Regions from separate parts of the Bacillus sp. 05T21 genome, predicted to be linked through region 2. Evidence: riboswitches for the same ligand, from Rfam matches in the RefSeq annotation. Region 2 holds a riboswitch; each other region holds the start of a gene.
What was found. A riboswitch is a leader RNA that binds a small molecule or an ion and turns the genes downstream of it on or off. The one in region 2 is predicted to bind S-adenosylmethionine.
Positions count from the first base shown of each region.

Region 1: linked by a shared signal. The riboswitch ahead of AC1DKZ_RS15955 (bifunctional O-acetylhomoserine aminocarboxypropyltransferase/cysteine synthase) and the one ahead of AC1DKZ_RS08345 (LLM class flavin-dependent oxidoreductase) in region 2 are both predicted to bind S-adenosylmethionine.
Region 3: linked by a shared signal. The riboswitch ahead of AC1DKZ_RS09170 (M20 family metallopeptidase) and the one ahead of AC1DKZ_RS08345 (LLM class flavin-dependent oxidoreductase) in region 2 are both predicted to bind S-adenosylmethionine.
Region 4: linked by a shared signal. The riboswitch ahead of AC1DKZ_RS24495 (peptide ABC transporter substrate-binding protein) and the one ahead of AC1DKZ_RS08345 (LLM class flavin-dependent oxidoreductase) in region 2 are both predicted to bind S-adenosylmethionine.

Region 1 covers NZ_JBFTMD010000007.1:198,633-206,460, reverse strand. The annotation lists gene AC1DKZ_RS15975 (GAF domain-containing sensor histidine kinase) at 1-844, shown strand, start outside; gene AC1DKZ_RS15970 (response regulator) at 865-1,512, shown strand; gene AC1DKZ_RS15965 (FMN-dependent NADH-azoreductase) at 1,703-2,329, shown strand; gene AC1DKZ_RS15960 (chloride channel protein) at 2,396-3,625, opposite strand; SAM riboswitch class I at 3,942-4,046, shown strand; gene AC1DKZ_RS15955 (bifunctional O-acetylhomoserine aminocarboxypropyltransferase/cysteine synthase) at 4,281-5,579, shown strand; gene metA (homoserine O-acetyltransferase MetA) at 5,563-6,468, shown strand; gene AC1DKZ_RS15945 (homoserine dehydrogenase) at 6,607-7,828, shown strand, end outside.
Region 2 covers NZ_JBFTMD010000002.1:649,349-657,176, forward strand. The annotation lists gene AC1DKZ_RS08330 (response regulator aspartate phosphatase) at 1-129, shown strand, start outside; gene AC1DKZ_RS08335 (hypothetical protein) at 129-287, shown strand; gene AC1DKZ_RS08340 (ATP-grasp domain-containing protein) at 564-1,520, opposite strand; gene AC1DKZ_RS08345 (LLM class flavin-dependent oxidoreductase) at 1,513-2,571, opposite strand; SAM riboswitch class I at 2,654-2,760, opposite strand; gene AC1DKZ_RS08350 (hypothetical protein) at 3,011-3,217, shown strand; gene AC1DKZ_RS08355 (DUF4352 domain-containing protein) at 3,440-3,997, shown strand; gene dhaK (dihydroxyacetone kinase subunit DhaK) at 4,097-5,848, opposite strand; gene dhaS (dihydroxyacetone kinase transcriptional activator DhaS) at 6,026-6,592, shown strand; gene dhaQ (DhaKLM operon coactivator DhaQ) at 6,612-7,610, shown strand.
Region 3 covers NZ_JBFTMD010000003.1:112,984-120,811, forward strand. The annotation lists partial or broken gene AC1DKZ_RS09155 (hypothetical protein) at 1-128, opposite strand, end outside; gene AC1DKZ_RS09160 (VOC family protein) at 221-613, opposite strand; gene AC1DKZ_RS09165 (AAA domain-containing protein) at 729-3,038, shown strand; SAM riboswitch class I at 3,114-3,215, shown strand; gene AC1DKZ_RS09170 (M20 family metallopeptidase) at 3,304-4,509, shown strand; gene AC1DKZ_RS09175 (Lrp/AsnC family transcriptional regulator) at 4,645-5,085, opposite strand; gene AC1DKZ_RS09180 (SDR family oxidoreductase) at 5,253-6,017, shown strand; gene arsR (arsenical resistance operon transcriptional regulator ArsR) at 6,287-6,592, shown strand; gene AC1DKZ_RS09190 (ArsI/CadI family heavy metal resistance metalloenzyme) at 6,653-7,090, shown strand; partial or broken gene arsB (ACR3 family arsenite efflux transporter) at 7,109-7,828, shown strand, end outside.
Region 4 covers NZ_JBFTMD010000019.1:51,743-59,570, forward strand. The annotation lists gene pnuC (nicotinamide riboside transporter PnuC) at 1-372, opposite strand, end outside; gene proC (pyrroline-5-carboxylate reductase) at 569-1,372, shown strand; gene AC1DKZ_RS24490 (aldo/keto reductase) at 1,374-2,207, shown strand; SAM riboswitch class I at 2,362-2,466, shown strand; gene AC1DKZ_RS24495 (peptide ABC transporter substrate-binding protein) at 2,599-4,239, shown strand; gene AC1DKZ_RS24500 (peptide ABC transporter substrate-binding protein) at 4,741-6,381, shown strand; gene AC1DKZ_RS24505 (YhgE/Pip domain-containing protein) at 6,428-7,567, opposite strand; gene AC1DKZ_RS24510 (TetR/AcrR family transcriptional regulator) at 7,626-7,828, opposite strand, start outside.

The sequences.
Region 1 (7,828 bases), on a different contig from region 2:
GAGGGCAGCAGCACAGGAAGCGTTGGAAAAAGAAGAGTCTGTCTTGTCAAAGCGTCAGGTTGGGAATATAGAGCATCCCAATAGGGCAGTTATCGCTATTCCGATACATATTCAAGATCATATATTTGGAGTATTAAGTGTAAGTTCTAATAATGGAGAATTTGATATAAATACGATAGATGTAGTACAAGCGTTAGCAAATCATATTTCATTAATGATAGAGAACTTAAGATTAAATGAAAAACGCCGCGAACTTGTACGAATGGAAGAGCGTAATCGTTTAGCTAGAGATTTACATGATTCTGTTTCACAAAAGTTGTTTTCATTAACGTTTATGACGAAAGGCGCTGAAGCTGTCTTAAAGGGTCAAAATGAAAAGGTAGATCAGTCTTTGTATGAGATGCGTGAATTAGCACAAGGTGCCTTAAAAGAAATGAGGACATTAATTTGGCAGCTCCGTCCGGCTGGATTAGAGAAAGGGTTATTACCAGCTTTAAAGCAATATGGTGAAAGTTTAGGATTGAAAATTCGGGAACAAGTTACAGGTGTACGTGATTTGCCGCGTGTAGTAGAAGAAGCGCTATGGCGAATTGGACAAGAAGCTTTAAATAACGTAAGTAAGCATGCGAATGTAAGAGAAGCGACGATTTATTTCAAAGTGACGGAGAAAAATGTATCATTAGAAATAGTCGATCAAGGAAATGGGTTTGTAGAAAAGGATATAAAAGAGAAGAAATCACTCGGTATGACTACGATGCGTGAAAGAGTAGAATTAGTTGGTGGAACAATTAAAATTGTAAGTAGTAAGAAACGAACGAGTATAAAAGTAAATGTACCATTATGATGTGAAAATGAGGGAAGTTTGTGAAAATAAAAGTATTGTTAGTTGATGATCATACAGTTGTTTTAAAAGGATTAGCATTTTTTCTAAGCACACAGGAAGATTTTGAATTAGTTGGTGAAGCAAATAATGGGAAAGAGGCGCTAGTGAAAGTAGGCGAAACAAGTCCAGATGTCGTATTAATGGATTTATATATGCCTGAGATGGATGGAATTGAGGCAACAGCTTGTATTAAAAAAGAATATCCAAACGTGAAAGTAATTGTATTGACTAGTTTCTCTGATCAAGCTCATGTATTGCCGGCACTAAAAGCTGGGGCGAGCGGTTATATTTTAAAAGATATCGAACCAGATCAGCTTGTTGAAGCTATTCGAAGCGCGTATAAAGGTAATATTCAATTACATCCAGATATAGCAAATGCCCTTCTTTCTCAAACATTACCACAGGAAGAGAAAGAAGAAGAACCTTCCGTTCAAGTGGATGTATTAACAGCGAGAGAAAATGAAGTATTGCAGTTATTGGCGAAAGGGATGAGTAATAAAGAAATTGCTTCTGTTTTAGTTATTACAGAAAAAACGGTAAAAGCTCATATGAGTAGTATTTTGAGTAAGTTACATTTATCCGATCGCACACAAGCAGCATTATATGCAGTGAAAAATGGAATCGTATAAGACAAAAGTCGTAAGACCTAGTTCGCCTTTAGAAGGTGGACTTTTTTTATGGAAAAATACGTCTATGTGAGGACGTAATTGTTTTGATATAAAGATAAAATGTATTTGTAAGCAACAATAATTATAAGGGAGTACCCTTTTTCGTAAGTGATATATAACAACATAAGAGTGAGTAGTAGGAGGAAAAACAATGGCAACAGTTTTATTTGTAAAAGCAAACAACCGCCCAGCGGAACAAGCAGTTAGTGTGAAATTATACGAGGCATTTTTAGCAAACTATAAAGAAGCGCATCCAAATGATACAGTGGTAGAACTTGATTTATATAAAGAAGAATTACCATATGTAGGCGTAGATATGATTAATGGTACATTCAAAGCAGGTAGAGGATTTGATTTAACAGAAGAAGAAGCAAAAGTGGTAGCAGTTGCTGATAAGTATTTAAATCAATTCTTAGAAGCTGATAAAGTAGTTTTCGGTTTCCCATTATGGAACTTAACGATTCCGGCCGTATTACACACGTATATTGATTATTTAAACCGTGCTGGTAAAACGTTTAAATATACAACAGAAGGTCCAGTTGGGCTTATTGGAGATAAGAAGATTGCATTATTAAATGCACGCGGCGGCGTATATTCTGAAGGACCAGCAGCTGAAATGGAAATGGCTGTAAAATATGTAGCGAGCATGATGGGCTTCTTCGGTGCAACAAACATGGAAACGGTAATTATCGAGGGACATAACCAATTCCCAGATAAAGCAGAAGAAATCATTACTGCAGGTCTTGAAGAAGCAGCTAAAGTAGCAAGCAAATTTTAATTAAAATTATAATCGCCACTCGAAAAAACAGCATTAACATTTACATGTTAATGCTGTTTTTTTATATTAATTTGTAGTTTCGTTATGTTTAGGAAGCGGAAATGCATTCCCAATCGCGGCTGCCCCGAGCATCGGTAATAATAAATTGAGCGGGAAAAACATGAGTAATAGTAATGTTATAGCTATTGGTTTTCTTAATGCATAGCTTGAAATAGCTGTCGTGACGATGGCTACAGAAGCTATTGGATCTATAGGGATAATAGAAGCTATAGCATATCCGATACTTGATCCAGCAAATATAATTGGGAAAATATGTCCGCCGCGCCAACCCGTATTTAAACAAACGGCAGTAATACATAATTTTAAAATTCCTGAAAGAAGTAGTACCCAGAAGGATAAATGGCTCCATTCAACGACTAAATCTTTTAATTGATGTTCCCCTGAGAATAACGTGTAAGGAAGAAAAGTTCCTGTAATTCCTAATAAAATACCGCCTATAATTCCAAGTGATACCTTGTATTCTTTGAAGGGGTGGATTAATTTCTCTAATGTGAATTCTAATTTGAAATAAAAGAAACCAACTATAGCACCAATGCTAGCAAGTGGTAGAAAGGCGATCCATTCATTAAGAGCAAGAGACCCTTCCCCAAAATCAACAATAAAGGATCCACGATTATCGAGTTTACTAAGCAATAAGTAAACGGAAAAACCGGCAAAAGTGGTAGCTAAATATACAATTGCTTTTTTTCCTTTCGAAAATTCATTAATTTGTTCACCCTCATTTTCATTCGGAGCTAAATAACCGAATAATGGTGCATTAAAAATAACACTTAAAGTGGCACCAATTCCAACCTCTGTTAGTTCATTCATTCCCTTTAAAGCAAATTTAAAGCGATCTCCTACCCATGTACAAAGTCCACCGATAATTCCAACAAGTGCAGCTTCTGGTCCTAAACTTGCTCCAAATATTAAAACGATAATCGCAGTTAAAGTAGCTTTATGTACAAAACGGTATTCAATTCTACCTGTTTTTTTATATTCAGCCATCACTTCGGGCATAAGACGTGGATATGTACCGAAGTATTTTTGTGTTAAACCAACGAGGATACCACCGATGATTGTTACACAAATGGTGTAATAAGGGGGAGAAGAGAAAAGAGTAGGTAAGTATCCCCAAATAAAGTGAATTCCGATATTTATTGTGACTAAAAATGACCAGACCGTGACTCCGACTATAGAGCCTAAAAGAATGCCATATAGGACGAGTATATGGTGCATGTCCTTTTTATTTGTCATGTTGTACCTCCGTTATGTAAATTTTCATGTAGAAAGGATTAAATATGCTAGTGTGAATTGAATATATATATAGTATCTTTTTGAGGGGGTGGCTTATTCAATATATCGGGATCTCATGAAAATTTGAAACCAACGCGGTTAAACCACTTATTTAATTCTATATATGGATTGGAGTTTTTAAAAGGTCTTTTTCAAATGAATATGGAATATATTTCTTTTATTGTTTGTATTAAATTCCTTGCATTTAATTTAGAACATTCAGAAAAACTATTTGACATCAGGAAATTATTGCTATAAAATCAACGGTAATTGCATAGTCTTATCAAGAAAAGGTGGAGGGACAGGCCCGATGAAACCTTGGCAACAGCCGTATAACGGAATTGTGCCAAATCCTGCAGGTGATAATCCTGAGAGATAAGAAAGAGCCTTAGAGCGTGTTTTCAAACTGCTCCTTTCTTGTTTTCAGGGAAGGGGCAGTTTTTTATTTTGGATAAAGTGAAACTTTAATCAGTGGGGGTTTTGTCCCTCCCCCGCTAATTATTAGCCTTCATCAATCGGGCAGTTATCTCCCACCTAACTTCCTCGCATTTGCTGAATTTGGAGGTGGGAGTCTTACTGCCCGCAAATAGCGGGATAAAAGAAAGGAGAATGAGAGATGGGAGAATCATGGGGGAAAGGAACGATTTGTGTGCAAGGTGGCTATTCGCCAAAAAATGGTGAGACGCGTGTTTTGCCACTTTATCAAAGTACAACGTATAAATATGATACGTCAGATGATTTAGCAGCACTATTTAATTTAGAGGCAGAAGGATATATATATACGCGTATTGGAAATCCTACTCTAGCTGCATTTGAGCAGAAGTTATCAGATTTAGAAGGTGGTGTAGGGGCTGTTGCAACAGCTTCTGGGCAGGCAGCCATTATGCTTGCGGTTTTAAATATTTGCAGTAGTGGAGACCATTTACTTTGTTCTTCAACTGTTTACGGAGGAACGTTTAATTTATTTGGAGTGAGTTTGCGAAAGCTGGGCATAGATGTTACGTTCTTTAATCCTAATTTAACGGCAGATGAAATTGCGGCACTTGCTAATGATAAGACAAAACTCGTTTATGCAGAGTCGTTAGGAAATCCAGCAATGAACGTTTTGAATTTCAAAGAACTTTCAGCGGCAGCAAAAGAATTAGAAGTACCTTTTATCGTTGATAATACATTGGCGACGCCTTATTTATGCCAGGCGTTTGAACATGGGGCAAATATCATTGTCCATTCTACAACGAAATATATTGATGGCCATGCAAGTTCTCTAGGTGGGATTGTAATAGATGGAGGGAACTTCGATTGGACAAATGGAAAATACCCTGAGCTTGTCGAGCCTGACCCGAGTTATCATGGCGTAAGCTATGTTCAAAATTTTGGAGCAGCAGCGTATATTGTGAAAGCACGCGTTCAGTTATTAAGAGACTACGGAAACTGTATGAGCCCATTCAATGCATATATTAGCAACATTGGCCTTGAAACATTGCATTTACGAATGGAGCGTCATAGTGAAAATGCTCTCGAAGTTGCTAAGTGGCTTGCTAATCATGATCGCATTGAATGGGTGAATTATCCTGGATTAGATAGTAATGAAAATTATTCGTTAGCACAAAAGTATTTGAAAAAAGGTGCTAGTGGAGTTTTAACATTTGGTATTAAGGGCGGATTAGAAGCAGCGAAAGAATTTATCGCAAATGTAAAGCTTGCAACTCTTGTAACGCATGTAGCTGATGCAAGAACTTGTGTAATACATCCTGCTAGTACGACGCACAGACAATTAAGCGCAGAAAATCAGCGTTTAGCTGGCGTTACATCTGATTTAATCCGTTTATCGGTCGGTATAGAAGATGTTTCTGATATTATTGCAGATTTAGAAGCGGCGCTAGTCGGAGGCAAACAACATGCCGATCATAATTGATAAAGATTTACCAGCTCGCAAAGTATTGCAGAAGGAAAATATTTTTGTAATGACGAAGGAGCGAGCAGTAACACAAGATATACGTGCTTTGAAAATTGCTATATTAAATTTAATGCCTACAAAACAAGAAACAGAGGCGCAATTACTTCGTTTAATTGGAAATACACCGTTGCAATTAGATGTTCATTTACTTCATATGGAATCGCATCTGTCTCGCAATGTAGCGCAGGATCATTTAACGAGCTTCTATAAAACATTCCGTGATATTGAGAATGAAAAATTTGATGGACTCATTATTACAGGAGCACCAGTTGAAACTCTTTCTTTTGAAGAAGTAGATTATTGGGAAGAGCTTGGACGTATTATGGAGTATTCAAAAACGAATGTAACATCTACGCTTCATATTTGCTGGGGGGCACAAGCTGGTTTGTATTACCACTATGGTGTGCCGAAGTATCCTCTTGCGGAAAAAATGTTTGGTGTATTTGAACATGAGGTTCGCGAGCAACATGTGAAATTGTTACAAGGGTTTGATGAAGTGTTTTTTGCTCCGCATTCTCGTCATACAGAAGTACGAGAGAGCGATATTGAAGAAGTGAAAGAATTAACGTTATTAGCCAATTCTGAAGAAGCAGGCGTTCATCTTGCTATTGGGCAAGAGGGAAGGCAAGTTTTCGCACTCGGACATAGTGAATACAGTTGTGATACGTTAAAGCAAGAATACGAACGGGACTGCCAAAAAGGGTTAAATATTGATGTGCCAAAAAATTATTTTAAACATAATAATCCAAATGAGGAGCCAATTGTTAGGTGGAGGAGTCATGGGAATTTATTATTCTCCAATTGGCTGAATTATTACGTGTATCAAGAAACCCCTTATATATTGTAAATGATTGTATAACACGTGGTAGCGTTTTATTTGTAAAGATTAACCTTTATTTTTCTCAATATTCAAAATACATTGTTTTTCATATTTTTTGTCTATATAATGGCATCTAAACACAATTTTTGAGGGGTGGACAGTATTATGAAAGAAATTCAAGTGGGGTTATTAGGTCTTGGGACAGTTGGTAGTGGTGTAGTTCGTATTATTACAGATCATCAAGAACGACTTATACACCAAGTAGGTTGTCCAGTGAAAGTAACGAAAGTATTGGTGCAAAACATTGAGAAAGAGAGAGAAGTAGACGTGCCTTCTACTCTATTAACACAAGATGTGAATGAAATTTTAGATAATCCTAATATTGATGTTGTCATTGAAGTAATGGGCGGCATTGATGATGCAAAAGCATATATTTTACAAGCTTTAAAAAGCGGGAAGCACGTTGTGACTGCAAATAAAGATTTAATGGCGTTACACGGAGCGGAACTCTTAGCGGTGGCAAAAGATAATCAGGCTGATTTATTTTACGAAGCAAGTGTAGCTGGAGGGATTCCAATTTTACGAAGCATCGTAGAAGGACTTTCTTCAGATCTTATTACGAAAGTAATGGGAATTGTAAATGGAACGACAAATTTTATTTTGACGAAAATGTCAGACGAAGGGAGAGCATATAACGACGTGTTAAAAGAAGCTCAGCAGCTTGGATTTGCAGAAGCAGATCCAACATCAGACGTAGAAGGTTTGGATGCAGCAAGAAAAATGACGATTTTGGCTACTCTCGGTTTCTCTACAAATGTAGAGCTTGGAGATGTGAAGGTAAAAGGGATTACTTCTATTACAGCAGAAGATATTGAATATAGTAAGAGCTTAGGCTATACGATTAAATTAATTGGTCTTGCAAAGCGAGATGGCGAGAAATTAGAGGTTACAGTTGAGCCAACGCTACTTCCAAATGCACACCCTCTTGCGGCAGTGCAAAATGAATATAATGCTGTGTATGTGTATGGTGAAGCGGTAGGAGAAACGATGTTTTATGGTCCGGGAGCAGGAAGCTTACCGACAGCGACAGCTGTTGTTTCTGATCTAGTTGCTGTAATGCAAAATATTAGGTTAGGTGTAACAGGAAATAGTGCTGTAGTTCCGCAATATCAAAAGGTACTAAAAGAGCCAGATGAAATTATTGTGAAAAAGTTTTTAAGACTTCATGTGAAAGACGAAATTGGTGTGTTTGCAAAAATTACATCATTGTTCTCTGAGCGCGGTGTTAGTTTTGAAAAGATTATTCAAATGCCACTTGAAGAGAAAGGGAAAGCAGAAATAGTAATTGTAACGCATCGTGCTTCTCTTGCGGATTATGAGTACATTC
Region 2 (7,828 bases):
ACACAAGAATACACTGAAAAATTAGCAATCAAGTTTTACGAAGAAAACGACACTGTAAAAGCTAGTAAATACTTTTATATTAGTCATCAAGCTAAAGAAAAAACTTTCGAAAAAGGAGCGTTAAAATAATGAAAAAACTTTTTGGAACGATTTTAGGCTTAGCACTTTCAGCTGCTTTATCTATAGGGTTAGCATTCCCTTCACAATCAGATTCTAAAGAACAGGTTAATTCGACTAAATCTAGTACAATTATGTACATGCAATCTAGCCACGGTGACTCCTGGTAATATAAAGAGATTCTATATCATGAATTACGAAAAGGGCACTCCCTCAATGGAGTGCCCTTTCTTAAACATCATATAGCAGACTACTTATTAACTTCAGCCCATTTAACCTTAAACTCCGCACCGAAATCTCCGTAAAGATAACCCCAACCTGCATCAGGGTATCCTAAACTTTTCCCAGCAACTACAGCTCCTCTTCCGAACGATCTTTCACCGATAAAATGTGCTATCTCTTCTTTTTTCTTATATTTGCACCAGAACCTTATTTTTTAATCAATATTATTTAACTGACTCTACTTGTTTTTCTAATTCTATTCCAAGGAATTTAGCAAGCTCAAGCATACCAAATTGATTCGCTACAGACTCTGCGTCAGAATTATAGTTTGTGTTTGTATTAATATCATACGTATAAATTGTTCCATCCGCACTACGAATAAATTCAATACCAGCAACGGTAATTTCATTTTCTTTCAAAAATTCTTTGTATTGTTCAATAATTGGCTCTTGGAAGTCCGATATAATTTCAAATTTTGTTGACGACTCTTTCTTACTCTCTTCTCCTACTGGGCAAAAAGCATCGTGAATAGAGCAGGCATCTGCTGGACAAAGCTCAAATCCTTCTGATGTATCTACTTTAACTGCATATACAAACTGACCGCCTACAAACTCACAACGTGTAATATATGGTTCTGGCGCTTCAATATACTGCTGGATTAAAGTAATTCCATCAATGGGCTCTTCAAACGTCGGACCATCCAAATATTGTTCCAAAGCATCAATAGAATGAAAAAGTTGAACACCAAGGCCTTTACCTGCACGGTTATGCTTTGTAATGAACGGTACTTCCCCTAACTCCTTTGCTGCTTTTACTATATGATCACGGCCAACAGCACCAATTGTTTTCGGCACTTGTATCCCAAAATTTCTTAATGCTGCATATTGATTCAATTTACTCACTTCAAGGCGTAATGCTCGAGACCCATTAAATACTGTTCGTCCGTATCTCTCTAGCCAAGCAAGAACCCCTTCAGTCAATTCAGGTGCATATCGATGCCCTCTCGTATGTGAAGAGGCACTCATGCGGCTATAAAAAACACCTTGGGGAGGTTCTTTTTCTAACGAAATCGTTCCTGCATCTAAAAACCATTCCTCATACGGTAACTCCAGTTCTTCCAACCTTTTCACTAAATGATTTGTCCATTCCTTATTCTCATGTAATATGTAAATTTTACTCATTTGTAATCAATTCCTTTCTTTTTGCTTCAACTAATGGCATCACCTTTTCAGAAAATCGTTTCATCTCTTCAAGCTGTGGAGAAAATTGTAAAAGTAATAACGTAACACCCACTTTTTCAAAAGCAAGTATCCTTTCTGCAATTTGTTCTGGTGTTCCGATTAAATTAGGACGTAACCCGCGATTAGATACGGAATAATCATTTAGCTTCACTTGCTGTTCCAAATGCGATTTACTAATAAAATCTTGGTAACCCGCGTAACCTAAAGCATCGTCTTTCACATCCGTTATGCGTCTCCATTCCTCTAACGCCTCTTCTTCTGTATCACGACAAATGACGTAAGCCGCGAGCCCGAATGACTGCAATAGCTCCTCTGTGACTTTCTTTCTACGATTCTTCATATCTTCTATTTTCACAGATACTTCTTCCACTGTTCCCCCGTGCATTACATATGCATCCGCGTGATTTACAATTACTTCTTTTCCTCGCTCACTCTCACCACCTGCATAAATCTTAATGCCTTGTTTCTGCACAGGTTTTGGACTTAAATGTGTATTATGAAGCTCATAAAAGTTCCCTTTATAAGAAAACTCTTCTTCTTTCCAAAGCTCTTTCAAAACTGTTACAAATTCCTCTGTGCGATCATACCGTTCATCATGTGCGGTAAATACTCCGCCATACTGTCTCGCTTCTTCTTCCCACCATGCTGAAACTACATTCAATGTAAAACGACCATTACTTAATTGATCTATATTCGCTGCCATTTTCGCTGTAACTGCTGGATTGTGGAAACCAGGTCTTACAGCTGTCATAATCTCTAATCGATCAGTTACTGCTGCAAGTGCTGCCGCAGTTGTCCACGCCTCTAAACTTGGTGCTGAAACACCTTTTATATCATTTAAATTTAATTCTGCAATAAGTGTTGTTGAAAAACCTAATTGTTCTGCCGCTTGCGCTGTTTGTTTTGCATATTCAAACGTAGGCGGCATAGATTCATCATCTACATTTCGAAGCCATCCCCCAAAAATCGGTAACCAAAAACCATACTCCACTACATCTTCCCCCTTTATCTTTTAGCCACAAAAAAAGCTACTCTTATCGAAATAAGAGTAGCCTTCTTGACTAAGTGAACCGCTCTTATCTTTCAGGTGTTTTTTCACCTGCAGGATTTGGCACCTTTCGTCTAAAACGAGGTTGCCGAAGTTTCATAGGGCCCGTCCCTCCACTTCTCAACATAAGAATTGTTTGTTTTTTTTTATTATAATCATCAGAATAATAAAACTCAATACTTTAATACTTATTTTTCCGATAAACATTAAATGATATATGAAACATCATATTGTTATAGAGATTTATAGGGTGTTGTTTTACTTGCGGATATATAAAGGGGTATGTTGTATCATGTCGAAAACATCATTTATAACCAAGTTGCTTTACTTCTATCTTAAAAAAACAGAAAAATAAATATCAATCAAATGAGGTGTTAGTAACATGAAAAATAAACGATGCGAGAATTGTGGTTCTACTACATTTAAAGAAGGAAGGGTTGGATCTGCTTATCATGCATATGTTTGTGAAGATGAACCTAGTAGGTTCTTTTCAGGGCGGAAACGTTCCAAACTATTAACCACATTTTGTTTAGAGTGCGGTGAGGTGCAATCATTTAGAGTTGAAAGACCGGAGATATTTAAAGAATAAAATAATACTAATTACATATTTACAGTAGGAATGATAACAACGGACGATTTCGCTACAACTAGAGTAAATACACCAATCATATTAATAAAAAACAAGAATAAGGTGTCTAAAATACCCCCTATTTTGAGCCAATAATGAGACATTATGTTAATCTTAATAGAATCGCTTTATAATTTGTATAGTTGCACAGAATTGAGAAACTTAAGGAGACAGATCAATTTTATGAGAAAACCATCCATATTACTTACTTTAATTCTAGTATTAGTCAGTGTTACGGCTGCTTGCACACAAGATAAACAAGATAGTGCCGTTGAAAATGGTCCAATAGAAGAACCAGCCGCAAAAAATGTAAATGAAGAATTAATAAATTTTGAAGAAGAAGAGAAAGAAGATATTAGTCGCTTGGAACAAGGTATTTTATTAGTTGGTGAGAGTGCTAAAGGAGGCTATTACTTGGCCACCGTTCAAAGTGCATATTTAAATGCTAACAACGATTCCGTCGTTGTTAATGTCTCTGTAAAAAATGTACGAGGTCAAATGATTGGACTATCAGAATTAAAATATAACTTAAAAGATGAAAAAGACGGAAAGGCCTATGAAGGCAAGGTGATTGACCAAAATCCTTCTGATATACAAGTTAAACCAAATGAAACAGTAGAATTGAAAATAGCTTTTGAAGTACCAGGTACCACAGATGAATATATGTTTTATATTGAAAGCTCTTTAGACCCTCTAGAAACAAACTGGAAAATTGATAAGCTGCAATCACAAAAAAACTAAGTCTCAAATAAGCAAAAAGCACTGAAAGAAGTCTTCTACATATAATCAACTAACTATATAAAAGTCCCTCCACCTTAAGGCAGAGGGACTTTCTAATTCCTATTTCAAACTACCCGCAATCTCCGTAAAGATAACTCCAAGTGCATGTGCACCTGCATCTGGATAGCCTAAGCTTCTTTCACCAACTGTACCAGCGCGGCCCATGCGAGCTACGATTTCTTTCGTATACTCTGCGCCTTTAACCGCTGCTTCTGCTCCTTTTTCAAAGGCAGTTTTCATGTCTTCTTCGTTTGAAGCGCTAGCTAACCAAGAGTCTACACATGGAGCAAGTGCATCAACAAGTGTTTTATCACCAACTACTGCTCCTCTGCCGAATGATCTTTCACCGATAGATTGTATGCCTTGAAGTGCTGCTTGTAACATTTCAGCAAACTCTTTTACTGTTAGCTCACGTTTTTCGCCTGCTTCTTTACTAGCTGCACGGAATGCACCGCCCCAAATTGGACCAGAAGCACCGCCGCAATGTTCCATAATAATCATTGAACAACCGTTAAGGAATGATCCGATCGTTACGTTCTCTTGATCTACAATAGAATGCCACTCCCGTTTTAATTGCTTAAATCCTTTTGCCACACTCATTCCGAAGTCGCCGTCACCTGCATGTGTATCCAACTCGCAGAACGGTACTTCATTTTTAATAATAATGTCGCTCATTTTATCAACTAGATAGATCATGTTATTTAATGTAATGACATTATCTTTCATAACAGCGTGCTCTTCCGCTGTTTCTATTTCAAAGGAAACTTCCTTCTCTTCTACATCTTCAAGCACATTCACGTACTCTACACTCTCAACTGGTCCATCTACTTTAAACGCTAGTGTATTACACTCTTTCGATAACAACGTTTTTAACTCGTCATCTAACTTCATTACTGTTAAAGACATACCAGCCATATCGATACTCGTCATATAGTTACCGACGAATACTCTATTAATTTTAATGTTTCTAGCAGCTAATTCTCTCGTAACTGCATTATTAAATAGATAAAGTTCTTGCAGTGGTGTGCCGCCAAAACCATTTACAAGAAGCGCAATTTCCTCGCCATCTTTTACTCCTAAATCTTTTATTAAATCATTTGTCATACGGTTAGCTAATTCATCTGCTGACAGCGTTTTTTCACGTTTAATACCTGGTTCACCGTGAATACCTACGCCGTATTCCATTTCATCTTCCGCAAGTGTAAAAGTAGGTGATCCGCTCGCTGGAACTGTACAAGAAGTTAACGCTAAACCGATTGTACGCACGTTAGCCGCTGCTTTTTCTGCGATAGCTTTCACCGCTCCTAAATCCATTCCTGCTTCCGCTGCTGCGCCGGCAATTTTATGCACTAAAATAACTCCCGCAACACCGCGGCGTCCTACTGTATACAGGCTATCTTCTACCGCAATATCATCGTCTACTTTTACGTAGTCGACTTCAATTCCATCTTCAGTCGCTAAATGTGCACCGTTTTTGAAATTCATAATATCGCCGCTATAATTTTTAATAATTAATAACGTACCTTTTTTACTAGCTGTTTCTTTAATTGCTTGATAGACCTGAATTTGCGAAGGAGAAGCAAACACATCTCCGCACACTGCCGCATCTAACATTCCTTTTCCAACTAGTCCTGCATGCGCTGGCTCATGACCACTACCGCCGCCACTAATTAACGTTACTTTATTTTCATTCATTTCTTTCTTCTTAATAACTTTATATTTTTTCAAAAGCTCAAGCTCTGGGTGAGCCATAACCATTCCGTTACACATTTCCATTACTAATGTTTCTGGTTTGTTTATAATCTTTTTCATTGTGATTCTCCCTCAATTCCTTTAATATATTGTGATATATTTGAAATCTTCTTCTTACTACTCATGATAAAATGAAAGCGTTTTATAGTAAACGGACAAAATGGACAATCTGTCTAAAGACACCGCTCTCATTTATAGATAGGATTTTCATATTACTACATTCTAGGGATGATTAAGATGACCTCTTCTATAATTTCTAAAAAGATAATCGCGAACTCATTGAAACATTTAATGGAAACGGAATCGTTTCATAAAATATCAGTGAGCGATATTATGTTACACTGTCAAATGCGCAGACAAACTTTTTATTATCATTTTAAAGATAAATTTGAACTATTAAGCTGGATTTATAGAGAAGAAACGAAGGAAAATATTATAGACTTTCTCGACTATGAAACATGGGAAAACATTTTCGATTTATTATTTGATTACTTTTATGAAAATCAAAAATTTTACCGAAATGCTTTTAAAGTCATTGAGCAAAACTCGTTTAATCACTATTTATTTGAGCATACGAAAAACTTATATATGAAGATTATTGATGAACTATCGATGAGCTGTAGATTCAGCCTTTCGAATGAGACAAAAAATACGATTGCCTCCTTTTATAGTCACGGCTTCGTTGGAACGATCAAAGATTGGATTGAAAGTAAGTGTGAAGTAGATCCATCCATTATGTCTTCACTCATGAAAAACATGATAAACAATCAATTACTACTTTTACTTGAGCAATCAGCAAAGTAATCAAAGGGTGGCAAAAGCAATGAAAAAGATTATGAATGATGTAGAAAATATTGTTCAAGATATGCTGCACGGCTTTTATTTTGAACATAACGACAAAGTAAATTACGACGAAACACATAACATCATTTATGTAAAAGATATCGAAAAAATGAAGCAAAACGTTGTCATTATAAGCGGCGGTGGTAGCGGACATGAACCTGCTGATATAGGTTATGTAGGAAAAGGAATGCTTACTGCGGCCGTAAACGGCAGTATTTTTACCCCGCCTACAGTGGAACAAATTATTGCGGCAACCCGTCTCATGCCAAAAGATAAAAGTATTTTATTCATCATTAAAAACTTTAAAGATGACGTAGCGAATTTTCTCGCAGCAGAACAAATCGCAAAAGAAGAAGGAAGACAAATTGACCACATCATCGTAAATGACGACGTTTCAATTGAAGATGATGCTTCGTTTAATAAAAGAAGACGCGGCGTCGCTGGTACTGTTTTCGTTCAAAAAATACTTGGTGCGGCCGCTCTTGCAGGTCACTCTTTAGATGAACTAACAACACTCGGCCATTCTATCACCGAAAACTTACACACATTAGGCGTCGCCCTTTCATCTGCAAACGATCCAGTGAAAGGAAAAGCTTCATTCACATTAAACGACGATGAAGTCTTTTACGGCGTCGGCATTCATGGCGAAAAAGGTTACCGCAAAGAAGCGCTATCCTCTTCTGAAATATTAGCGATCGAACTTATGAACAAACTAAAAAGCATTTACCGCTGGAGAAAAGGTGACAACTTCGCCATCCTCATTAACGGACTCGGTGCGACACCATTAATGGAACAATACATTTTCGCAAACGATATTCGCCGTTTATGTGAGCTGGAAAGCTTACATGTGAAGTTCGTAAAGGTTGGTACCCTTCTCACTTCTTTAGATATGAAAGGTGTTTCGCTCAGTTTGCTTAAAATAGAAGATTCGGATTGGGTGAAGTGGTTGAAGACGGATGTTGGAGCGAGTGGTTGGTAACAATAAACTAAACATTATGATGATTGAACGTTTAGTAATCAAAAGTACTGACTTATATGGAAGAATGTATAAATCTTAGGTATCTGTAAATAAATCGAAGCATACATACTATTTGCAAGTTATCCACCAGTTTCGAAATGCGGTTATCCAGTCGGAGAAAGGCACCTTAATGTGTCTTTTTTTTATTTTCAAAAGGACCTGCTCAATTATTGCGTAAA
Region 3 (7,828 bases), on a different contig from region 2:
AGTCCTAAAGCCATTCCGTTTATGAAAAAGATAATACTTAATAGGATTCTTCCAACAAATACGGCAGTTACTTTTATCCCGCTATTTGTGGGCAATAAAACTCCCACCTCAAAATTCAGCTGGAGCAAAGAAGTTAGGTGGGAGCCCTGCTGCCCGTAAAAGCCCGATTGGTGTGGGATAAAAAAGGAGGAATGGACACCCACCTGATTAAAGTTTCACTTTATCTTTCCGTCTCAAAAAACTCAATCCATTCCCCATCAGGACCAGCGAAGAATATGTAACGTGTTCCATCTGGTAATGTTTCAATTTCTTCTCCTAGTAAAAAGGTTATTTCGTGTTTCTTGAGTCTTTCGATCTCATCCTCTAATGAATCTACCTTAAAACAAATGTGATGTACTTTTCCTTCTGCCGGAAGGGAAGAGTTGTAACCTTCAATTAGTTCAAGTATCGTTTCTTTCGATTCTTCCACACCTAAAAAAGCGAGTTTTAAGTCTGGATTTGGATGTCCCATACGTTTAATGAGTTGTAAGCCGACTACTTCTTCATAAAATGAGATAGATGTTTCTAAGTTTGTAACCATAAGTCCAACGTGTTCGATTCTTCTAACTGGCATGTAGATTCCTTCCTTCTTTCTGAAAATTATATACAATATATTATTGAAAATTAAGAAAATAAGCAAGATAAAAACCTTACAAATTTTAGCTTGTTATATGGTATAGTGAGAAAGTATGTTTGGGGAGAAGGAAGGAGATTATACGATGAATACACCTACTCAAACTCCTTCATTATCGGCAACGATGAAAGAGTGGCATTATGCATTAGCGTATGAAATTAAACATTGGAAAACGATAGGTGGTAGTAAAATCTCTATCATGAACGGTCGTTTTTTATATACAGATTATGAAAGTACAGTATACGTATTTCAGCTTATTTCGGAAGTGAGTTTACCTGAAGGTTCACCGATTCGAATTGAATTCGATGGTGAGGAAGCGACGGGGGAAGTATTATCTGTACATGGATTAGAAATCGAATTGAAGTTAAATGATTATATACAAGGTGAAATAAGAGAAGCTGTGTTATATAGTGAACCGTGGCAGCTTTTAGAGCAACTACAAGAGCGATTGAAAGAGGCACATAAAGATAAGCTAAAACGTAATCGTATAAAGCGTCTTGTTGATGGGACGAGCAGTCCGAAACATATTGAAAAGATGAAAAATACGAAAAATGAATTGGCGTATCGTTCATTTTACAATCCGACAACGTATGTGTGGGGACCGCCTGGAACAGGGAAGTCGTACAATTTATCACGTATTATTTCGGCTCATTATCAAAAAGGAAAATCGGTACTTGTGTTAGCTCATAGTAATGCGGCAGTTGATGTATTAATGAGTGAAGTAACGAAGCAAATTGAGAAGAAGAAGAAATGGACGCCTGGAGAAATTGTTCGTTACGGTTATAGTCAACATGAACATATACGAAATCATGAAACGTTACTTGCGTCGAAGTTAGTTGAAACGACGAATGGATCTTGGGGAGAAGAAAGACTCTATTTAGAAGAAACACGACAAGATCTTCGTGAAAAGATTTTATCATATAAAGCGACTTCTGCTGATAAGAAGCGTATACAAGAGATAGAAAGTGATCTTCGAAAGCAAAAAGCGAAAATTAAAGAAGTAGAAAAAGAATACATTGAAAATGCGAAAGTAATCGGTGCGACTTTATCGAAATGTGCAATTGATTCACTTATTTATGAGCGTACATTTGATTTAGTTGTCGTAGATGAAGTGAGTATGGCTTATGTTCCGCAAATCGCATTAGCTGCTTCACTTGGGAAACGTATTGTCGTTTGTGGTGACTTTTTACAGTTACCTCCGATTGCGATGGCGAACCATGAACTCGTTCGAAAATGGCTCGGTGAAGATATGTTTTATCATGCAGGGATTGTTGATTCTGTAAATAAATCAGAAGCACATCCGAACCTTTTTATGCTGCAGGAGCAAAGACGTATGCATACGGATATATCGAAGTTTACGAATTCATTTATTTATAAAAATAGAGTGTACGATCATCCATCTGTTTCAGAGCGTAAAGAACTTGCGCAGCTACAACCGTTCGCAAATGAGGCGAGTGTTTTATTTGATACGAGCTTAATGGGAGCCTTTTCGTTAAAAGACGCTGCTTCAGGTTCTCGTTTTAATATTATGTCTGGTTTAGTAGCGATGCAAATGATGTTAATTGGATTGTTAGACGGTGTTCAATCTATCGGTGTAGTTACGCCTTACAGGGCACAGTCCCGCTTTTTATCAACGTGCATTAGAGAAATATTGCAGAAAACGAAATATCAAAACATACCAGTTTTAGCGGCGACGGTTCATAAGTTTCAAGGTTCCGAAAGAGATATGATGATATTTGATACGGTTGATAGTTATCCGCAAGAGCGTCCTGGCGTGTTATTCTTTGACCATAAAAATCATCGTCTCGTCAACGTTGCAGTGACAAGGGCGAGAGGGAAGTTCATTCAATTATCAGATTGCCACTACATGCGTAAAAATCTTTCGAGAAAACAAGCGTTATCGCAATTAACAGCTCATATAGAACGTCACGGAGATGTGTATGATCGCACGACATCAAGACAATTGTGGGAGCGAAAAATCTCGAAACGTTTACGCTGGTTTATGGAAATGAATCTTGAAGAGCCGAAAGGGTTATTGAAAGATATTTTAGCCGCAAAACGAAAAATTATTATTTCGCTTCCAAGTACAAAACAAGTGGATAAGCGAGTATGGCAAGCGTTAATGCGTACGAATGCGCAAATAACGGTGTATAGTGATGGACCAGTTCCATTAAAAAATGTAAAATTACAAAGGCAAAACAAAGCGTTCCCGTTTATAGTAATCGATGATGAAATCTTTTGGGCAGGAGCACCTCTTACATCTCAAATGATGTTTGAAGGTAGTATGGAATTTCCGTACATATGTGCAAGATTACAAGCACCTGAAACAATTGGCGTATTAAAAGGGTTTTTAGATATTCGGTAAATTCAGATAGGAATTCCTTGACTTTTGCCTGGAATGAACTTAGAATGAAAATAATTTAATATAATTTTATGAAAATTCTTATCACGAGAGGTTGAGGGACTGGCCCTATGACACCTCGGCAGCGGATTCTTTATGAATACTGTGCCAATTCCAGCAAGGTAACTTGAAAGATAAGAAAGAAGCTCATTTTGACTGTATATACAGAAGCCTCTTTCTATCTTTTAGAAAGAGGCTTTTTTACGTGAAAATAAAAGGAGGAAGAAAAATGGGAGCGACAGGAGTAACGTCACAAAGAAAAACAATTGAAGAGAGTATAGAAAGAAATAAGGAAAAGTACATAGAAACAAGTCATAATATTCATGCGAATCCGGAGATTGGTAACCAAGAATTTTACGCATCAAGAACGTTAAGTTTGTTGTTAGGAAGCGCAGGATTTCAGTTGCAGCACAATATAGCTGGGCATGAAACAGGATTTATCGCACGAAAAAGTTCAGGGAAACAAGGACCAGTCATCGCATTTTTAGCTGAGTATGACGCTTTACCAGGACTCGGTCATGCATGTGGTCACAATTTAATTGGCACAATTAGCGTTGCAGCAGCGATCGCATTATCAGAAACGCTTGAAGAAATTGGCGGAGAAGTTGTCGTGTTCGGAACACCAGCAGAAGAAGGCGGACCAAATGGTAGCGCAAAATCGAGTTATGTGAAAGCTGGCTTATTTAAAAACATTGATGCGGCGCTTATGATTCATCCGAGCGGAAAAACAGCTCCAACGAGTCCATCACTAGCGGTCGATCCACTTGATTTTCATTTTTACGGAAAAACAGCTCACGCAGCAGCCTCACCAGAAGAAGGAATTAACGCATTAGATGCGATTATCCAGCTGTATAACAGTATTAATGCACTTCGCCAACAACTTCCGTCAGATGTGAAAATTCACGGAGTTATTACTGAAGGCGGGAAAGCACCTAACATTATTCCTGACTACGCTGCGGCACGCTTCTTCATCCGCGCAGCAACGCGAAAAAGATGTGCGGAAGTAACAGAAAAAGTAAGAAACATCGCACAAGGGGCAGCGTTAGCAACAGGTACAAAAGTAAAAATTCATCAATTCCAAAATGAAATCGATGAACTACTCGTAACAAAAACATTTAATGACGTCGTAGCCGAAGAGTTAGAACTACTAGGTGAAGATGTAAACCGTAAAGAAAGAGTAGGAATTGGCTCAACAGATGCAGGAAACGTAAGCCAAGTCGTACCGACAATTCATCCGTACATTAAAATCGGTCCAGACGATTTAATTGCGCATACGAATGAATTTAGAGAAGCAGCTCGTTCAGAACTCGGGGACAAAGCATTAATTACATCGGCAAAAGCACTAGCGAATACAGCGTATCGATTAATTACAGAAGAAGGTTTGTTAGAGAAGGTGAAGGAGGAGTTTAGGGAGGTACAGAGGAATCAAGGATAGGGAATAAGGAGAATTATACTCGGGATTTTTTAGTAGGAAATTGAATGAAAAAAGAACCAGCCTATGGCTGGTTTTATTATATTATAAAAGAATTTTTTTACATACATTTCATATTTCTACCTTAGTACCCTCTTATCAGAACGACAATTTCTCTTCAAATTCACTCTTTAAAACAATTAAAGGAGACGATAATCCAAATTGCATTAAAGAGTCTAAAAATGCAGCGAGAGAATCCATCGAATCGCTCATGACCTTCATCATATAATTAAATTCCCCGCTAATTCGATATAAATCTGTTACTTCAGGAGCGGCATTACAATATTGGATAAAATCAGAGCATTGACTCGTTTTGAACATAATGAATGCTTGGATGTTTTTATTAATTTTGGAAGGCTCAAATTTCGTTCGGTAAGCAGCTATAACCCCTTGATCTTCAAGCTTGTTAATTCGTTCTTTTACAGCAGGCTGCGTCATGGATATAATTCGTCCTATTTCTGAAACGGAAATTCTCGCATTTTCATACAACAAGTTCATAATTTTATGATCAATTTCATCCAATTTTACTGCGTTTTGCATTGTGTAGCCTCCTTGTTTTATTTTCTAAAGTAAATCACAAATTATAACTATAATATCATAAGTTAACGAACTAAATTACCTATAAATCTATATTTAAAATTAGTAGTATTTGAATGAAAATATAAGTATAGGTTTTATCAAACGGAAATTTAGGAAGGATGGAAAAAATGAAGAATCTTGATGGAAAAGTAGCGTTAGTAACAGGAGCGAGTCGCGGCATCGGCCGTGCCATTGCAATAAGATTGGCGAAAGATGGGGCATTAGTTGCGATTCACTACGGTCGAAATAAAGCAGCTGCAGATGAAACGATTAATAAGATTGAATCTAATGGAGGAAAAGCGTTCTTAATTGAAGCTGAGCTCAATTCAATGGAGCGGATCAAAAAGCTAGTAGAACAATTAAAGAATGAATTAAAAACAAGGATTGGTACATCAGAGATTGATATTTTAGTAAACAATGCAGGCATAGGTACACAAGGAACGATTGAAAATACGACAGAAAAAGTTTTTGATGAAATTATGGCCGTAAATATTAAGGCACCATTCTTCTTAATTCAGCAAACATTACCATTACTACGAGTAGAAGGGCGCATTATTAACATTTCATCAGCCGAAGTACGACTCGGTTTTACAGGATCCATTGCATACGCTTTAAGTAAAGGTGCATTAAATACGATGACACTTCCCCTAGCTAAACATCTTGGAGAAAGAGGGATAACAGTGAATACAATTATGCCCGGATATACGAAGACAGATATTAATGCGAACTTGTTAGATAATCCAGAAATACGAAGTTTTGCTACGAATTCATCTGTGTTTGGACGAATAGGGCAAGTTGAAGATATTGCAGATGCAGTAGCGTTCCTTGCTTCTTCGGATAGTCGCTGGGTAACAGGGCAGATTTTAGATGTTTCTGGTGGGTTTTGTTTATAGGCGGAATCACTCTATAATTATTAACTTGAGATTATTTAAAAGCTATAGAGACTCCACCTTTCGAAAATATTTTAACTATTGAGTTGTAAAAAGAACCGTAGTTTTTCATTTTGGGAAGGCTATGGCCTTTTTTAATGGTGGCATAGATATGATGAGAGGAAGTTGAGTTGTGTTAATCAAAAAAAATTGATTAACGAGTTGCATAAAGAACTAAACTGCGTATATACTATAAATATCAAAAAAAGTTGATGAAAGGAGAGTGAACTACAGTGGCACAAGATTTTCAGCTCTATGAGAAGAAATTTAAAGCGTTGGCTGATCAGAAACGTTTAGAGATTATGTATGAACTTTGTCAGCGCGGCCAGACTTGTGTATGTGATTTAACAGAGATTTTTGAAATGACGCAATCTAAGTTGTCGTATCATTTAAAAATCTTATTAGATGCAGGTTTAATTGTAAAAGAAACAAAGGGTACGTGGAGTTATTATGATTTAAATGATGCGGAAGTAAATAATTTATTATCAGAAGAATTATGTTGTATCTTTAGAAAAACAGGCAAAGGTAGCTGCTGTTAAAATTTTGTACTATTAATCAAAAAAAATTGATTAATAACATGTAAAGAGGAGGAATAAGCTATGAGATATGTTCACGTTGGTATAAATGTTACGAATTTAGAGAAGTCTATTGAATTTTACGAAAAGGTATTTGGTGTGTCACCAGTTAAGGTGAAAATGGATTATGCAAAATTTTTATTAGAGAATCCAGGGCTTAATTTTACGCTAAACGTACGAGATGAAGTGAAGGGAAATCAGGTAAATCATTTTGGTTTCCAAGTGGATACAGCTGAAGAAATTACATTTCATAAAGAAAGATTAGAAAAAGAAGGGTTCTTTGCACGTGATGAGATGGATACGACTTGTTGCTATGCGGTTCAAGATAAGTTTTGGGTAACGGATCCTGATGGAAACGAGTGGGAATTCTTTTATACAAAAGCACATAGCGATGTTCATAAAGTTGAAGATCCATCTTGTTGCACGACTTCTAACGTAGTAGAAAAAAATTCTTGTTGTTAATAGGAGATGGAAACTAAAATGAAACGTTTATCTTTTCTAGATCGATATTTAACACTATGGATTTTTCTAGCTATGGCTGTTGGGATTGGTTTAGGGTTTGTGTTTCCTAGTGTAGTAGACGGACTGAATACATTACAAGTTGGAACGACGTCCATCCCGCTCGCCGTTGGTTTAATTGTCATGATGTATCCACCGTTGGCGAAAGTTCGCTACGAGGAAATGGGCTGAGTATTTAAAGATGTAAAAGTATTGGTTTTATCTTTAGTACAAAACTGGATTATTGGACCTGTACTTATGTTTGTTTTAGCAATTATTTTTCTTCCAGATAAGCCAGAATACATGGTCGGGCTCATTATGATCGGTTTAGCACGTTGTATTGCAATGGTAATTGTTTGGAACGACCTTGCTGATGGGGATAAAGAGTATGCGGCAGGTTTAGTAGCTTTTAACTCGGTATTCCAGATGTTATTCTTCTCCGTTTATGCATACGTGTTTGTAACAGTAATTCCAGGATGGTTAGGAATTGAAGGGGCTACTGTCGATATTACAATGGTAGAAGTAGCGAAATCAGTATTTATCTATTTGGGAATTCCTTTTATAGCAGGTATGATGACACGTTTTGTACTAGTTAAGTTAAAAGGGAGACATTGGTATGAAAAGGTATTTATACCAAAGATTAGTCCACTGACATTACTTGCATTACTATTTACAATCATCGTTATGTTCTCTTTAAAAGGG
Region 4 (7,828 bases), on a different contig from region 2:
CCAACCAATCCAAGCAACTAAAATAAAAAGTATATAAATAATCCATCCTTTCAAATCTAAGCGGACTGTCGGTTTTACCTTCTCCTCCCCACTACGCGCAATCCAGTAATACCAACCGTACACATTAAATATAAATTGGAAGGCTGCTAATACTGCCATTGCGTATAAGCCTTGTGTAGTGAAAATATACAGAAATACCGCAACTGTAATCATCCCAAATAAAAAGTTTGATACCTTTTCCCTTGCAAGTAACCAAACATTAATAATCCCCATAACCGATGCGAAAATTTCAATATAACTTGATCGGATATAGAATCCAACTAATATGCAAATAATACTAGAAATGAGTAAAAAAAGTGGACTTCTAACCATATTTATCTCTCCCCAGATATGTAATAAACTTCCTATCAACAGTATAAGAAATAACTCTTATACTTACTATAAATTTTCTCCTGTAAAACTCCCCACTCATCTATTCCACTTACGATAAGCCGTTTCTTTTTACAAAATTCTCTTAAAAATGGTATCGTTTTTTATAACATATTCTCATCAGAAAGGAATAAAGGATATGCCTAATAAACATCGAATTTTATTTATTGGTGCCGGTCGTATGGCAGAAGCTATATTTGCTGGACTACTTACAACAAGTAAAGAATACATCGAAGAAATTATTGTTTCCAACCGAAGTAACATAGAAAAACTAACGCAATTACAAACTCAATATGATCTATCGATTACAACAGATTGGAAACAGCATATTAAATCTGTAGATACAATCGTTTTAGCAATGCCGCCTGTCGCACATGAACAGCTATTAGCGGATCTATCCCCTCTTCTAACTAATCAATTTGTCGTGACAGTTGCTGCCGGAATCGGACCATCTTATCTAGAAGAAAGACTTCCCCAAGGGACACCTGTTGCTTGGATTATGCCAAATACAGCTGCTGGAATTGGAAAGTCTATCTCCTTATATACGACGGGACATTCTGTAGATGAAACACATCAAGAAACGTTACAACTTCTTTTAAAAGGTATCGGTACCTCACAGTTTTGTACCGAAGAGGAAGTTCACCAACTTACCGCAGTTACTGGTAGTGCACCCGCTTTTCTCTATCACTTTGCTGAAGGGTTAATTGAAGCAACGAAAAGCTATGGTATTGATGAGGAAACAGCAAAACACCTTGTCATTCAAATGATTGCTGGCTCTGCCGCTATGCTCCAGCAAAATCAGGATCCAGCTATGCTCCGCGAACAAGTAACAACACCAGGAGGTTCAACGGCTGAAGGCTTAAAAGTTCTATATGAAAATAATTTTTCAGAAGTCATTCAACAAGCAGTTGAAGCGACCAATAAAAAAGCTAGGGGGAATTAATATGACTTTAACAAGTTTAAACGACTATACAACATTACATAACGGCGTGAAAATGCCTTGGTTCGGCTTGGGTGTTTTTAAAGTTGAAGATGGTACAGAAGTAATTGATTCTGTAAAAGCAGCTATAAAAAATGGATACCGTAGTATCGATACTGCTGCGATATATAAAAACGAAGAAGGCGTTGGACAGGCAATTCAAGAATCTGGTATTCCTCGTGAAGAGTTATTCATCACTTCAAAAGTGTGGAATAGTGATCAAGGTTACGAGTCAACACTACAAGCATTTGAAACTACATTAGAAAAATTAGGTCTAGAATATTTAGATCTATATTTAGTACATTGGCCTGTAAAAGGAAAATACACTGAATCATGGAAAGCTTTAGAGCAGCTTTATAAAGATGGTCGTGTTCGTGCTATCGGTGTGAGTAATTTCCATATTCACCATTTGCAAGACGTATTTGAAATTGCAGAAATTAAACCAATGGTTAACCAAGTGGAATACCACCCACGTTTAGCACAAGAAGAATTACATGCCTTCTGTAAAGAACATAACATCCAGCTTGAAGCTTGGTCACCATTAATGCAGGGGCAGCTACTTAATCACCCAACATTACAAGAAATCGCTACGAAATATAATAAATCGACTGCACAAGTTATTTTACGTTGGGATCTGCAAAATGAAGTTGTAACAATCCCTAAGTCTATTAAAGAACACCGCATTATTGAAAATGCAAACATCTTTGACTTTGAATTAAGCTCGGATGATATGAAAGCAATTCAAGCTTTAAATGAAAATCATCGCGTTGGTCCAGATCCTGATAACTTTAACTTCTAGTAGGGAAACCACTGCCATATGCAGTGGTTTTTTTATTTTTAATAAAACTGAAAATTTAAACTATATTCCATTTGATTGACACTTCATTATCTAAGGTGTAAGATTTTGAATTATCAAAGAAACACAAAAATTAATAAAATTCATTTGTTTACTCATTGTATCAAGAGAGGTGGAGGGACTGGCCCTTTGAAACCTCGGCAGCAGGTTCATTTTGAATACTGTGCCACTTCCTGCAAGCTTTGTGCTTGAAAGATAGAATGAGGGACTTCGTTTATATACGGGTGCATAACTTGTACGTAAAAATCCCTCTTTCTCAATACGAAAAGAGGGATTTTTTATTTTTCATTTCCCTCATCATCATCCAAGCTTAATTATTTAGGAGGAAAATCAAATGAAAAAGAAGTTTGTACCCGGTATTGCATCAGTTGTAGGAGTAAGTATTTTATTAACTGGTTGCGGTAGTTATAAAAACGAAGCGAGCGGAGCAAATGCAAAAGACGAGGCACCTAGTAAACAGGTTTTAAACTTATCTTCACCTACCGAAATACGAACAATGGATACGGCTCGTGCTACAGATACTGATTCTGGTCAAGTAATGAGAAACGTATTTGAAGGTTTGTATAATCTTGGCGAAGGTAACAAGCCTGTCCCTGGCGTTGCAAAATCTCATGAAATAAATGGCGATAAAACGAAATACACATTCCATTTACGAGATTCAAAATGGTCAAACGGCACTCCTGTTACAGCGAAAGATTTTGTCTTCGCTTGGCAAAGAGCTGTCGATCCAGCAACAGCCTCTGAATATGCATTTCTATTCTTTGATATTAAAAATGCAACAAAAATTAACAACAAAGAACTTCCTGCCGATCAACTTGGTATAAAAGCAGTTGATGACCATACGTTTGAAGTAGAATTAGAGCGCCCTGTTCCGTATTTTATTAGCTTAACGGCGTTCCCAACATTTCTACCAATCAACGAGGAATTCTTTAAAGCACAAGGTGATAAGTACGCTTTAGAAGATAACAAAATCTTATACAACGGAGCTTTTACACTAAGCGATTGGAAGCATGAACAAAGCTTTAAATTTAAGAAAAACCCTACCTATTGGGATAAAGATAATGTCAAACTCGAAGAAATCAATTTCAACGTTGTGAAAGAAAAATCAACAGAAGTAAATTTATTCGAATCCAAACAATTAGACCGTATAAAACTAACATCTGACTTCGTTGATAAATATAAAAAGGATGCTAACTTTAAAGAACGCCCGAACGTAGGCGTACAGTTTTTACGTATGAATCAACAAAACAAAGTACTTCAAAACGTTTCTGCACGCCAAGCAATCGATCAAACAATTGATCGAAAATCCTTTGTAAATACGTTATTAAATGATGGCTCTACACCAACCTTTAGTCTCGTGCCGAAAAACTTTGCAAAAGGGCCTGATGGAAAAGACTTCCGTACTGCAAACGGCGATTTAACAAAAGTTGATACAACATCTGCACAAGAATTATGGAAGAAAGCAAAAAAAGAACTTGGTTCTGAAAAGATAACATTAGAATTATTAACAAGTGATGGTGACCTTGAGAAGAAAACTGGTGAATTCCTAAAAGGGCAACTAGAAAAGAATTTAGATGGCTTAACAGTAAATATAAAACCGCAACCACGTAAACAACAAGTTTCACTCTTATTAAAAGGTGACTACGAGATTGGAATTGACGGTTGGAGCCCTGACTTTGCTGATCCAATTACATTCCTTGAACTATTTACGACGAATAACCCTTACAACTTAGATCATTACTCTAATAAAGAGTTTGATGACACAATTGAAAAAGTTAAAACTACTTTGGCTGGTGATGAAAAAGCTCGCTGGGAAGCGTTACTAGCATCAGAAAAAATCTTATTTAAGGACTCTGTTATCGCTCCTCTTTACCAAAAAGGAGAATCTTATCTAGAACGTTCTTATGTAAAAGGAATTGTGCAAGTAGACTTTGCAGGCCAGTTAAACTTCAAGTGGGCAAAAATCGAAAAATAAAGTGAAACTTTAATCAGCCCTCACCAATCGGGCTTTTACGGACAGTTGCCCCCCCTTACTTCTTTGCTTTCACTGAATTTTGAGGTGAGGATCTTACTGCCCGCTAATGCGGGATAAAATGCAACTTAGATCATTGTGTTCCCACCCACACCCATTGTTTTTTTAGCAAAATATATTAAAAGCGGATTCCCTAATATGAGGAAATCTGCTTTTTCAATATATTATTCCAAGAAATTAACACTCCACTTTTTATTATTGACATATAGTTCTTTCCAGTGTTAATATTCTAAATAATCAAAGAGACGAAATATTTAACCATCAAAATGTAATGTCTACAAAGTTGAAACATATAACGTCAGATTATAGTTCAACATGTATATACATATAGAATACCTGATTACCTATATACACATATTTATAATAGGTTTTCTCTTCTGTAGCTACACTTCAAGACATGGACATTATGGCGTTACGAACAACACATTTAGGGAGGAAAGAACAATGAAGAAAAAAGTTGTACCTGTTGTTGCATCTGTTTTAGGGGCAAGTCTACTACTAACTGCTTGCGGGGGAAATAAAGATAATGCAGGCGGAGCAAAAGCGAATGATAAAGCACTTGATAAACAAGCGATTAACTTATCATTTGCTTCAGAAATTCCAACAATGGATGTTGCAAAAGCAACGGATGGGGAATCCATGAACGTAATGCGAAATGTTTTTGAAGGTTTATATGCAATGGGAGAAGATAATAAACCGATTCCTGGTGTTGCTGAGTCGGTTGACGTAAGTCCCGATAAAACAAAATATACATTCCACCTGCGTGATTCAAAATGGTCAAACGGTACTCCTGTAACAGCAAAAGACTTTGTATTCGCTTGGCAACGTGCCGTAAACCCTGAAACAGCAGCTGAATATGCATTCTTATTCTTTGATATAAAAAATGCGAAACAAATAAATCAAAAAGAAGCAGCGATCGATCAATTAGGCGTTAAAGCTCTTGACGATAAAACTTTAGAAGTACAACTGGACCGCCCTGTTCCCTACTTCTTAAGCTTAACGACATTCTCAACATTCTTACCAATTAATGAAGACTATTTAAAATCTCAAGGCGATAAATACGGTTTAGAAACAAATCATTTAATTTACAATGGTGCTTTCACATTAGATAACTGGAAACATGAACAAAGCTTCCAATTGAAGAAGAACCCTAACTATTGGGATGCTAAAACTGTAAAACTAGAAGAAATCAACTTCAATGTCGTTAAAGATAAATCTACAGAAGTTAACTTATATGATTCAGGACAAATTGATCGCGTTGCTTTAACTGCGGAGTTTGTTGATAAGTATAAGAACGATACCAACTTCAAGGAACGTGCTGAAGTCGGTATCCAATTCTTACGACTAAATCAGAAAAATGCAGTATTAAAAAATCAACATGCACGCCTCGCTATTAACGAAGCAATGAATAAAAAAGCGTACGTAGAAACAATTTTAAATAACGGTGCAATCCCAGCAGAAGGAATGGTTCCTGCGAAATTCGCAAAAAGTCCAGACGGTAATGACTTCCGTAAAGAGAATGGAAATCTAGTCAAAGATGATGTGAAATCCGCAAAAGAAAACTGGAAAAAAGCGAAACAAGAACTTGGTACTGACAAAGTAACAATTGAACTATTAACAAGTGATAATGCTTTAGCTAAGAAAACTGGCGAATATTTAAAAGGTGAACTAGAAAAGAATCTAGATGGATTAACAGTGACTTTAAAACCTCAACCACGTAAACAACAGTTAAAACTACTATTAAGTGGTGATTACGAAATCGGAATCGATGGCTGGGGTCCTGACTTCGCGGATCCTATTACATTCTTAGATCTATTCACAACAGATAGTGCTTATAACTTCGATAAATACTCTAACAAAGAGTACGACGAGCTAATTCATAAAGTGAAAACAGATTTAGCTGGCGATGAAAAAGCACGCTGGGAAGCAATGAAGCAAGCTGAAAAGATCTTATTACAAGATGGTGCTGTTGCTCCTTTATACCAACAAGGTCGTTCTTACCTACAACGCGGATTTATTAAAGGACTTGTAACAACTGACTTCGGCGGTGAATTTAACTACAAGTGGACAGAAGTTGCAAAATAATAAACGCTAGTAAAAAAGGTATCCCACGAAGGATACCTTTTTTACTTTATGCTTCTTTAACTACAGAACTTCTCCTCTTTACTATCCCTTTTATACCTATAGTGATTCCCGCTACCAATTGTGTAACTAGTATAATAAGTAATAATGAAATAATATTTTCCGCTAAATTAACTCCACCAAATATTATTGTGTAATAACCATTCGCTGCATATGTTGCGGGAAATAATTCACCGATCGTTTGATATGTTTTAGAAAGCATTGCATGTGGTACGATTACACCTGAACTTACAAGTTGTAACGATAGCGAGATAATATTAAAAATCATACCTGCATTTCCGAAAACAGTTATGAACATTTGTGTTAATGAAAGAAATGCGAAGAAGACTATTGCTTGAAACATCAATATCCTCCATACTGTTTCATGCATTTCAATTTGAAATCCTTCCATCAAGCCAATTGTAATACATGCAAGTAAAATTGATACTGTACCGTTAATGATTTGTCTTGATACGAAATTACTCCAACCGTTCTTTACTTCCTTTGCAACTTTTGAAAGTTCCATACTCATGATCATTGCTCCTACAAATGAAGCTAATACAATCATAAGTGGTACCATATTAACGGAAAATCCTTTTGCATCATTTACTTTATGAACGGTAAAGCCAATTGAATCTTCTGTTAAGCCTTTCATCACTTCTACATTTTCATATCCTACAGCTTGTAATTTTCCAACAATCTCTTGTTTTTTATAACTTGCTATCTCCTTATTTACATTATCTCGAATTTGTTTTGCTGCTCCTTCCATCATTTGTTTCGCCATCATGGCATTCGCTTGATTAATGTGGAAGTTTAAATTTGTTTTTCCCGCTTCATTTATATCTTTTGAGAAAGAAGCGGGAATTTCAATAATCATATCGTATGCATGATTGTTCATTTTCTCTTTGGCCTTTTCCATAGACGTTTCTTTTTCTGCTTGAAACGGTAAATTTTTCTGTAAACCTTCCGCCATTTTACTACCTATATTTGCATCCCCATTTACAATCGCAATACGCATTTGATCGGCCCGTTCATCCACTCCATCGTATGCTGTTAACCACACACAAAAGAAAATAAGTTGGAAAGATAATGCAACTACCATTCCTACATACGTACCCGGTCGTTTTAAAAACTGTTTTAATGTATCCATCTTCTCAATCTCCTAATTGGCAAGCAAGTACACACTTGCATTTCATTTCAAATAAATACTAGGGTCTCAATGCCCTAGCATATAAGATGATATTATTCTCAATAAAATTCTCATTATCAATTTCTGTCAGTCGATTTGCAAATCGTAATTTAGATAAGAAATAACCAAAATTGATCCATATAAAATTCATTACTTGTGCTTCAATATTCGTATCAATAATCTTGCCCTGTTCCTGCATCTTTGCAAAATAAATCATTAATT